Regions from separate parts of the Variovorax durovernensis genome, predicted to be linked through region 1. Evidence: predicted binding sites of a transcription regulator. Region 1 holds the regulator's gene; the other holds the start of a gene.

Evidence for each region. The regulator NrdR, encoded in region 1, represses ribonucleotide reductase genes. The targets are predictions, from matches to a motif close to CACNANATNTNGTG.
Region 2: ACWV14_RS27225 (ribonucleoside-diphosphate reductase subunit alpha) is a predicted target of NrdR. The motif match lies at 2,192-2,205, and genes of this name have one in related genera.

Annotation. Positions count from the first base shown of each region.
Region 1 is NZ_CDRNCW010000001.1:4,172,543-4,176,953, reverse strand. Features, by position in the region: gene ACWV14_RS19860 (pilus assembly protein) at 1-852, shown strand, start outside; gene ACWV14_RS19855 (type IV pilin protein) at 780-1,334, shown strand; gene nrdR (transcriptional regulator NrdR) at 1,370-1,813, opposite strand; gene glyA (serine hydroxymethyltransferase) at 1,832-3,076, opposite strand; ZMP/ZTP riboswitch at 3,118-3,243, opposite strand; gene ACWV14_RS19840 (lytic transglycosylase domain-containing protein) at 3,283-4,116, opposite strand.
Region 2 is NZ_CDRNCW010000001.1:5,742,858-5,747,268, forward strand. Features, by position in the region: gene ACWV14_RS27215 (sigma-54-dependent transcriptional regulator) at 1-1,337, shown strand, start outside; gene ampD (1,6-anhydro-N-acetylmuramyl-L-alanine amidase AmpD) at 1,324-1,938, shown strand; gene ACWV14_RS27225 (ribonucleoside-diphosphate reductase subunit alpha) at 2,289-4,411, shown strand, end outside.

The DNA.
Region 1 (4,411 bases):
GTGGTGGACCGTGACGGCGATGGCAAGGTCGACTTTGCCTATGCAGGCGACCTGCTGGGAAACATGTGGCGCTTCGACCTGAGCGATCCCGACAGCCGCAAGTGGAAAGCCACGTTGGGTTCCGCTGCCACCGCATCGAGCCTCGACAACGTGCCGCTGTTCGCGGCGGGAGCCACGCAGCCGATCACGGCGGCGCCGGTGGTCGTCGGTCATCCGCGTGGCGGCTACATGGTGGTGTTCGGCACGGGAAGGCTGTTTGCCGTCGGCGACGAAAGCAGCACCGCCAGCCAGTACCTGTACGGTATCCGGGACGGGGCCAACGGAAGCACCGGTACGGCCGTGCTGACCGACCTGGTGGCGCAGACCGTCGGCGCAGCCACCGTCGAGGAAGACGGTGGCGAGTTCCGCACCGTCTCGAGCAACAGCGTGAGCTACAGCGGTTCCCACGCCAAGCGCGGCTGGTACTTTCAGCTGCCGACCTCCAGGGAGCGCATCGTCTATCCGGGCGATGCCTTGAGCAGCAGCGCAGGCCTGTTCTCGAGCACCGTTCCCGGCGCCGGCAGCAATTCGCTCGATTGCACCGCGGGCACCAACGACGATGGCTGGTCGATGGTGATCGACTTCTTCAGCGGCTCCGCCCCCGACGGCATTGCCTACGGCACGGCGACCGCCACCGCCGGCTATCTCGGTTTCCGGAATCACGCCGGCAAGGACGACATCGTCTTCGAGCCGCAGGGCCGGGAGAAGGGCAAGGACGTGATCTGCAATGCGGCAGGCGCGTGCAAGACGCCGATGCGGCCGGACATCGTGCGCCGCTTCGGCTGGCGCAATCTGATGTCGTCGTCGAACTGACGCCGAGGCCGAGGCAAGCCATGAAAAAATATTCCAAGGCACGGTGCCATGAGCAAAGTCGCGCGCATGGCTTCACGCTGATCGAACTCATGATCGCGACGGCGGTGATCGCCATCCTCGCCGCCATTACCTATCCGAGCTACACGCGCTACGTGCTGCGGGCCAAGCGGGCCGATGCCAAGCAACAGTTGCTGCAGGCGGCGCAGTGGACCGAACGCTACATGACCGCCAACGGCACCTATCCCCCGGCGACCGTCGCGTTGCCGGCCGAACTGAGGCAGGCGCCATCGTCCGGTACGGCGAACTATTCCATCAGCTATGCCGCAAGAACTGCGACCAGCTACACCTTGCAAGCCGTTCCAGGCGGGGCTTCACGCAACGACGAATGCGGAACGCTCACGATCAACCAGCAGGGCGTCAAGCTGGCGGGCAGCAGCACAGACGCTTCGAATGCGCTGGTGCAGCTTTGCTGGAACCGTTGAAGTGCCTGTGAGAGTGCGACGGTTGCCGGCGAGGCTCAGATGTCGCGCAGCAACTGCCTGAACTCGTCCACGTCTTCAAAGCTGCGGTACACCGAGGCAAAGCGCACGTAGGCGACCTTGTCGAGCTTCTTGAGTTCGCGCATCACGAGCTCGCCCACCTTGGTCGAGTCGATTTCGCGCAGGCCGCTGGCCAGCAGCTTCTGCTCGATGCGAAGCAGGGCGTTGTCGATCTGCTCGATGCTCACAGGGCGCTTGCGCAGCGCCAGCATCATCGAGGCGCGCACTTTCGACGAATCGAAGTCGGCGCGGCTGCCGTCTTTCTTGACGACGACCGGAAAATTGACGTCGGGGCGCTCGTAGGTGGTGAAGCGCTTGTCGCAGGCGCTGCACTGGCGGCGCCTGCGGACGAAGTCGGCGTCCTCCGAAACGCGGGTCTCGACGACCTGCGTTTCAAGATGACCGCAAAAAGGGCATTTCATGCGGTCGGGATTTCCAGATCAGCGGTAGACAGGGAAGCGGCTCGTCAGCGCGTGCACCTTGGCGCGCACGGCATCGATGTTCGCCGCGTCGCGCGGGTTCTCGAGCACGTCGGCGATGAGGTTCGCGGTGATGCGGGCCTCTTCGTCCTTGAAGCCGCGGGTGGTCATGGCCGGGGTGCCGATACGCACGCCGCTGGTGACCATCGGCTTTTCCGGGTCGTTGGGGATCGCGTTCTTGTTGATCGTCATGTGGGCGCTGCCCAGCACGGCCTCCGCTTCCTTGCCGGTGATGCCCTTGGCGCGCAGGTCGACCAGCATCAGATGGCTTTCGGTGCGGCCGCTCACGATGCGCAGGCCGCGCTCGGTGAGGGTGTCGGCCACGATCTGGGCGTTCTTGACCACCTGTTGCTGGTAGGCCTTGAACTCGGGCGACATGGCTTCCTTGAACGCGACAGCCTTGGCGGCAATCACGTGCATCAGCGGGCCGCCTTGCAGGCCGGGGAAGATCGCGCTGTTGATGGCCTTCTCGTGCTGCGACTTCATCAGGATGATGCCACCGCGAGGGCCGCGCAGGCTCTTGTGCGTGGTGGAGGTGACGATGTCGGCGTGCGGCACCGGGTTGGGGTACACGCCCGCAGCCACGAGGCCGGCGTAGTGGGCGATGTCGACCATGAAGATGGCGCCGACGTCCTTGGCCACCTTGGCGAAGCGCTCGAAGTCGATGCGCAGCGAGTAAGCCGAGGCGCCCGCGATGATCAGCTTGGGCATGTGTTCATGCGCCTTGCGTTCCATCGCGTCGTAGTCGATGGCTTCGTTGGCATCCAGGCCGTAGCTCACGACGTTGAACCACTTGCCGCTCATGTTCAGCGGCATGCCGTGGGTCAGGTGGCCGCCTTCGGCCAGGCTCATGCCCATGATGGTGTCGCCGGGCTTCAGGAAGGCGAGCATCACGGCTTCGTTGGCCGATGCGCCGCAATGAGGCTGCACGTTGGCGGCGTCCGCGCCGAAGATCTGCTTGACGCGGTCGATGGCCAACTGCTCGGCCACGTCGACGTGCTCGCAGCCGCCGTAGTAGCGCTTGCCCGGGTAGCCTTCTGCGTACTTGTTGGTGAGCTGCGAGCCCTGGGCGGCCATGACGGCCGGCGAGGCGTAGTTCTCGCTGGCGATCAACTCGATGTGGTGTTCCTGGCGCGCGTTTTCGGCTTGAATGGCGGCCCAGATTTCGGGATCGGTCTGTTCGACCAGGATATTGCGTTGGTACATGGCAGTCCTTTGAAGACGAGGTCCTTGTTCTTCAACCAAACAAGGGCTGCCCAGGCGAACGGCTGAACGCCTGTTGTGGTCAGGCGGTACGCTTCCCAGTGGTATTCCACGTCAGCGCGGGGCACCTTTTCAGGGTGCTGCGCCTATCGCCAGTCGCGTACAGGCCGAGTGTAGCGCACGCCTGCCCGTACCCGGCCAGAGAACCCTCAGGAGACGGAGGAGAGCAGGGCGACCTTGGCCGGCTCGCTGCCTTCTTCGGGCTTGGCCGGTGCCACCACGGGCAGCGGTTGGGCGCGCACGCCCGGCGGCGTGATCGACGGCGCACGGCCGTTGGCCACCTGCAGCAGGCGCTCGTGCTCGGCCATCACCTTGGCGGCGTAGCCGCCGTCGTCCTCGAGATTGGCCGCGCCCACGTAGTAGCGCAGGCCGCCTTCGAGCGAACCGGCGCGGGCGATGCATTCCTGCAATACCTTGACGCCGACGCGCATGTTGGTCACAGGGTCGAAGGCGGTGAGCGTGCCGCCCGCGCTTTCGTACTTGTCGCCGTGCACGCGGGTCATGACCTGCATCAGCCCTTGCGCGCCGACCTGGCTCTGCGCAAAGGGGTTGAAGCTGGACTCGACGGCCATGATTGCGAGGATCAGGGTCGGATCGATCTTCGTGCGCTTGCCGATGCCGTAGGCCTCGGCCACCAGCACGCTCAGCGGCTCGGCGGCCACGCGGTACTTCTTGCTCAGCCAGTAAGCCACTGCGGCCTGCTGCTTGGGCAGGTCGCTGGGGCTCGCGGCCGTGGTGCGCTCGATGGCGGTCGGCTCGAGGTCGGTGGCTTCAGGCGCAGGCTTGCGCGACTGCAGCCAGCCCATCAGTTGCTCCTCGCCGGTCTTGCGCAGGTCGGGCCGCGCCACGAGGGCGAGGGCCGCGAACACGATGGCCAGACCGACCAGTGCAAACCCGTTGTGGGTAATTTCAAAAAAGCCGTCTGCCACATCGGACACGAAGGTCCGTAGCCCGCGGGCTGTGGCATCGAACGCCTTGTTCATCGCTCTTCCTTTCTGTGCGGCACCTGATACGCAAAGCCGGTGAGGGCGATGGATGAAGGCAGCGGCGCTTGGATTGGTACGAATCAGGCTCCGCGCATGGAGTGGAGGTGGGTTAGGAGCGCGGCGACCTGATCAAGCCGGTTGGGATTCGGCAGCGGATTCAGGGAGGCTCTGCTGCGTCAGGCAGTCAGGGCAGGCCGGATTCTAGCGTGGGTTAATACCTGGTCAAGCATAAGGAATTGCATCTTTATGCTAATAGTTGTTTAAAAAGTTCGTGGTTTCGAGGTGTTTTGTC
Region 2 (4,411 bases), 1.6 Mb from region 1:
TGGAAATCATCCATCGCATCCAGAAAGACCAGCGCAGCGAGCGCTGCGTGGTGATGACGGCCTACGGCTCGGCCGAAAACGCTGTGGAGGCGCTGAAGGCCGGTGCCTTCGACTACCTCACGAAGCCGGTCGATCTCAAGCAGTTCCGCGCCGTGGTGGCGTCCGCGGTGCAGGCGCGCAACGCGGCGCAGCAGCCGGCCAAGTCGGCGCCGGTCGTGGCCGCGGGCAACGATGCGCCGGTGGTGGCCATGTCGGACAGCGGTGCCGCCGCGCTCGAGCGGCTCGTCGGCGATTCGGAACCCATGCGCCTCGTCAAGTCGCGCATCGCGAAGGTGGCGCGCGGCATGGCGCCGGTGCTGGTGCGCGGCGAGTCCGGCACCGGCAAGGAACTGGTGGCGCGCGCGGTGCACGCCTGCAGCCAGCGCAGCGACGGCCCGTTCGTGGCGGTCAATTGCGGCGCGATTCCCGAGAACCTGCTCGAGGCCGAATTCTTCGGCGCGCGCAAGGGCTCCTACACGGGCTCGGCGCAAGACCGCGACGGCTACTTCCAGGCCGCGCGCGGCGGCACGCTGTTCCTGGACGAAATCGGCGACCTGCCGCTGGCCATGCAGTCGAAGCTGCTGCGCGCGATCCAGGAGCGCAGCGTGCGCTCGATCGGCTCCACGCAAGAAGACGCGGTCGACGTGCGCATCGTGAGCGCCACCCACAAGGACCTGCATTCCGAAGTGCAGGCCGGCCGCTTCCGGCAAGACCTGTTCTACCGGCTCAACGTCATCGAGATCGCGGTGCCCGCGCTGCGCGACCGCCGCGAAGACCTGCCCGCGCTGTGCGCCGCGCTGCTCTCGCGCATCGCGCACGACGCCGGAATGCCGGTGCCGCACCTGTCGGACGACCTGCTGCGCCGTCTCGGCCTGCATCCGCTCGACGGCAACGTGCGCGAACTCGAGAACCTGCTGCACCGCGCGGTCGCGCTGAACGACGGCGACGAACTGCACCTCGACCTGATGGGCGGCTTCACCGCTTCCGCCGAAGCCGCGGCGTCCGCACCGGCGCCGCTGCTGGCGGACATCACGACGCCCGCCATGCTTGCGCCGCCGCCCGCGCCGGTCGCACCGCCCAAGCCAGCGCCGCCGCCGCTGCCGTCCGACCTGCAGGCCTACCTCGACCAGCAGGAGCGCGAGATTCTGGTGCGCGCGCTGCACGACAGCGGTTTCAACCGCACCGCCGCCGCCGCGCGGCTCGGCATGAGCCTGCGCCAGATCCGCTACCGCATCGCGCGCCTGGGCATCACCACACCCAACGGCGACGATGGCGCGAGCAGCCATGCCGACGACTGAAGACAACGCAGGCGGCAACGGCGACGGCGCACTCTGGCAGGCCGGCTGGTACCGCTTCGCGAAGGCGCTGCCCTCGCCGAACTTCGGCCCCCGCCCCGCCGGCGCGCAGACCGACCTCGTCGTGATCCATTCGATCAGCCTGCCGCCCGGGGAGTACGGCGGCGACGCAGTGCAGCGGCTCTTCACCAACCGGCTCGACTGGGACGCGCACCCTTACTTCCAGTCGATCCGCGGGCTCGAGGTGTCCTCGCATTTCTACGTGCGCCGCAACGGCGAACTCTGGCAGTTCGTGAGCTGCGACGACCGCGCCTGGCATGCCGGCGTGTCGTCGTGGCGCGGCCGCGGCAACTGCAACGACGACTCGGTCGGCATCGAGCTCGAGGGCCTCGAGGGCCAGCTGTTCGACGAGCCGCAATACGAGACGCTCGCGAGCCTGTGCGCCGCGATCGCGCAGCACTATCCCATCGCCCACATCGCCGGCCACGAGCACATCGCGCCGGGCCGCAAGCAAGACCCCGGCGCCGGTTTCGACTGGCGCCTGCTGCGCGAGCAACTGGGCTGGAGTCCACAGATGTTTCCTGCACAGGTGGTGCAGCGCTAATTTTTTCAATCGCGCGACGGCTCGCGATGCGCGGATCATGCGCCGCAGCAATGCGAAAATATCGGCCGCTCGATCAAGCAACCATGCGCCTTGCAGGCCCAAATCGGCTCGCAAGCCACGCCCCATGCGGCTTGCGCAACCATAGGCCAGTATTCATGCGGCATCTCTGGTGGTGTCCTACGCCGAAAGAGATGCCAGCAAGGCTTGTATCGAGAAGAAAACGCTACATCTAGTGGGTTGTACACCCCCGACACCCTAGATATAGTGTCCAACGTCCGGTCATCAACACCGGCGCGGCGCCCCGCCCCGGCGTCGCCATCCAACAAGAATTGCCAACCGAGAGGAAGCGAATGCAAACTGCCCTGACCCCCCAATCGATCCCGCGTGCCGTTCCCTCGACGCCACCGCAGCAGCAGCGAGACACTGCCGGCTCCCCCAACATCCAGAACCTGGCCCACTACCAGATCATCCGCCGCAACGGGGCCGTGGTGCCCTTCGAGCCGAACAAGATCGCCATCGCGATGATGAAGGCCTTCCTCGCCGTGCACGGCACGCAGGGCGCGGCTTCGGCCAGCGTTCGCGAGACGGTGGACGTGCTCACGCAAGGCGTGATCCGCGCGCTGGTGCGCTCGCGTCCGGGCGGCGGCACCTTCCACATCGAAGACGTGCAGGACCAGGTCGAACTCGGCCTGATGCGCGGCGGCCATCATGAAATCGCGCGCGCCTACGTGCTGTACCGCGAACGCCGCACGCAGGAGCGTTCGAAGCAGGGCGAGCAACAAGCGCCGGCCACGCCCGCGCTGCACGTGCTGGACAACGGCGAGCTGGTCGCGCTCGACATCAACGAACTCAAGGGCCTGATCGAGTCCGCCTGCGAGAACCTGGGCGAGAGCATCACCGCCGCGCCGATCGTCGCCGAGACGATGCGCAACCTGTACGACGGCGTGCCGCTCGACGAGGTCTACAAGGCTTCGATCCTGGCCGCCCGCACGCTGATCGAGAAGGACCCCGACTACACCTTCGCCACCGCGCGCCTGCTGCTGCACACGATCTTCAAGGAAATCATCGGCCGCGAAGTGATGCCGGCCGAGCGTGCCACCGCCTACGCCGACTACTTCCCGCAGTTCATCAAGAAGGGCGTGGACAACGACCTGCTCGACGAAAAGCTGCTGCAGTACGACCTGCCCCGCCTGGGCGCGGCACTGAAGGCCGAGCGCGACAACCAGTTCGACTACCTCGGCCTGCAGACCCTGTACGACCGCTACTTCCTGCACGTGCGCAAGACCCGCATCGAGCTGCCGCAGGCTTTCTTCATGCGCGTGGCCATGGGCCTGTCGCTGAACGAAATCGACCGCGAAGCCCGCGCCATCGAGTTCTATGAAGTGCTGTCGTCGTTCGACTTCATGTCGAGCACGCCCACGCTGTTCAACGCCGGCACGCTGCGCTCGCAGCTGTCGAGCTGCTACCTGACCACCGTGCCCGACGACCTGGACGGCATCTACGAGTCGATCAAGGAAAACGCGCTGCTGTCGAAGTTCGCCGGCGGCCTGGGCAACGACTGGACCCGCGTTCGCGCGCTCGGCAGCCACATCAAGGGCACCAACGGCGAATCGCAAGGCGTGGTGCCGTTCCTGAAGGTGGTGAACGACACGGCCGTGGCCGTGAACCAGGGCGGCAAGCGCAAGGGCGCCGTCTGCACGTACCTGGAAACCTGGCACCTCGACATCGAGGAGTTCCTGGAGCTGCGCAAGAACACCGGCGACGACCGCCGCCGCACGCACGACATGAACACCGCCAACTGGATCCCCGACCTGTTCATGCGCCGCGTGATGGAAAAGGGCACCTGGACGCTGTTCTCGCCCTCGAACGTGCCCGACCTGCACGACCTGTTCGGCGCCGAATTCGAAAAGGCCTACGTGGCCTACGAAGAGAAGGCTGCCCGCGGCGACATCAAGCCCGCGCGCACCATCCAGGCGACCGACCTGTGGCGCAAGATGCTCACGATGCTGTTCGAGACCGGCCATCCCTGGATCACGTTCAAGGACGCCTGCAACGTGCGCTCGCCGCAGCAGCACGCCGGCGTGGTGCACTCGTCGAACCTCTGCACCGAGATCACGCTGAACACCAGCGACACCGAAACCGCCGTCTGCAACCTGGGTTCCGTGAACCTGCTGCAGCACCTGAAGGACGGCAAGGTCGACCAGGAAAAACTCAAGAAGACGATCTCCACGGCGATGCGCATGCTCGACAACGTGATCGACATCAACTACTACGCCGTGAAGAAGGCGCGCGACTCGAACCTGCGCCACCGTCCGGTCGGCCTGGGCCTGATGGGCTTCCAGGACGCGCTGTACGAACTGCGCATTCCCTACGCCTCGCAAGAAGCCGTGCAGTTCGCCGACGAGTCGATGGAAGCCATCTGCTACCACGCCTACTGGGCCTCGACCGACCTGGCGCGCGAACGCGGCAAGTA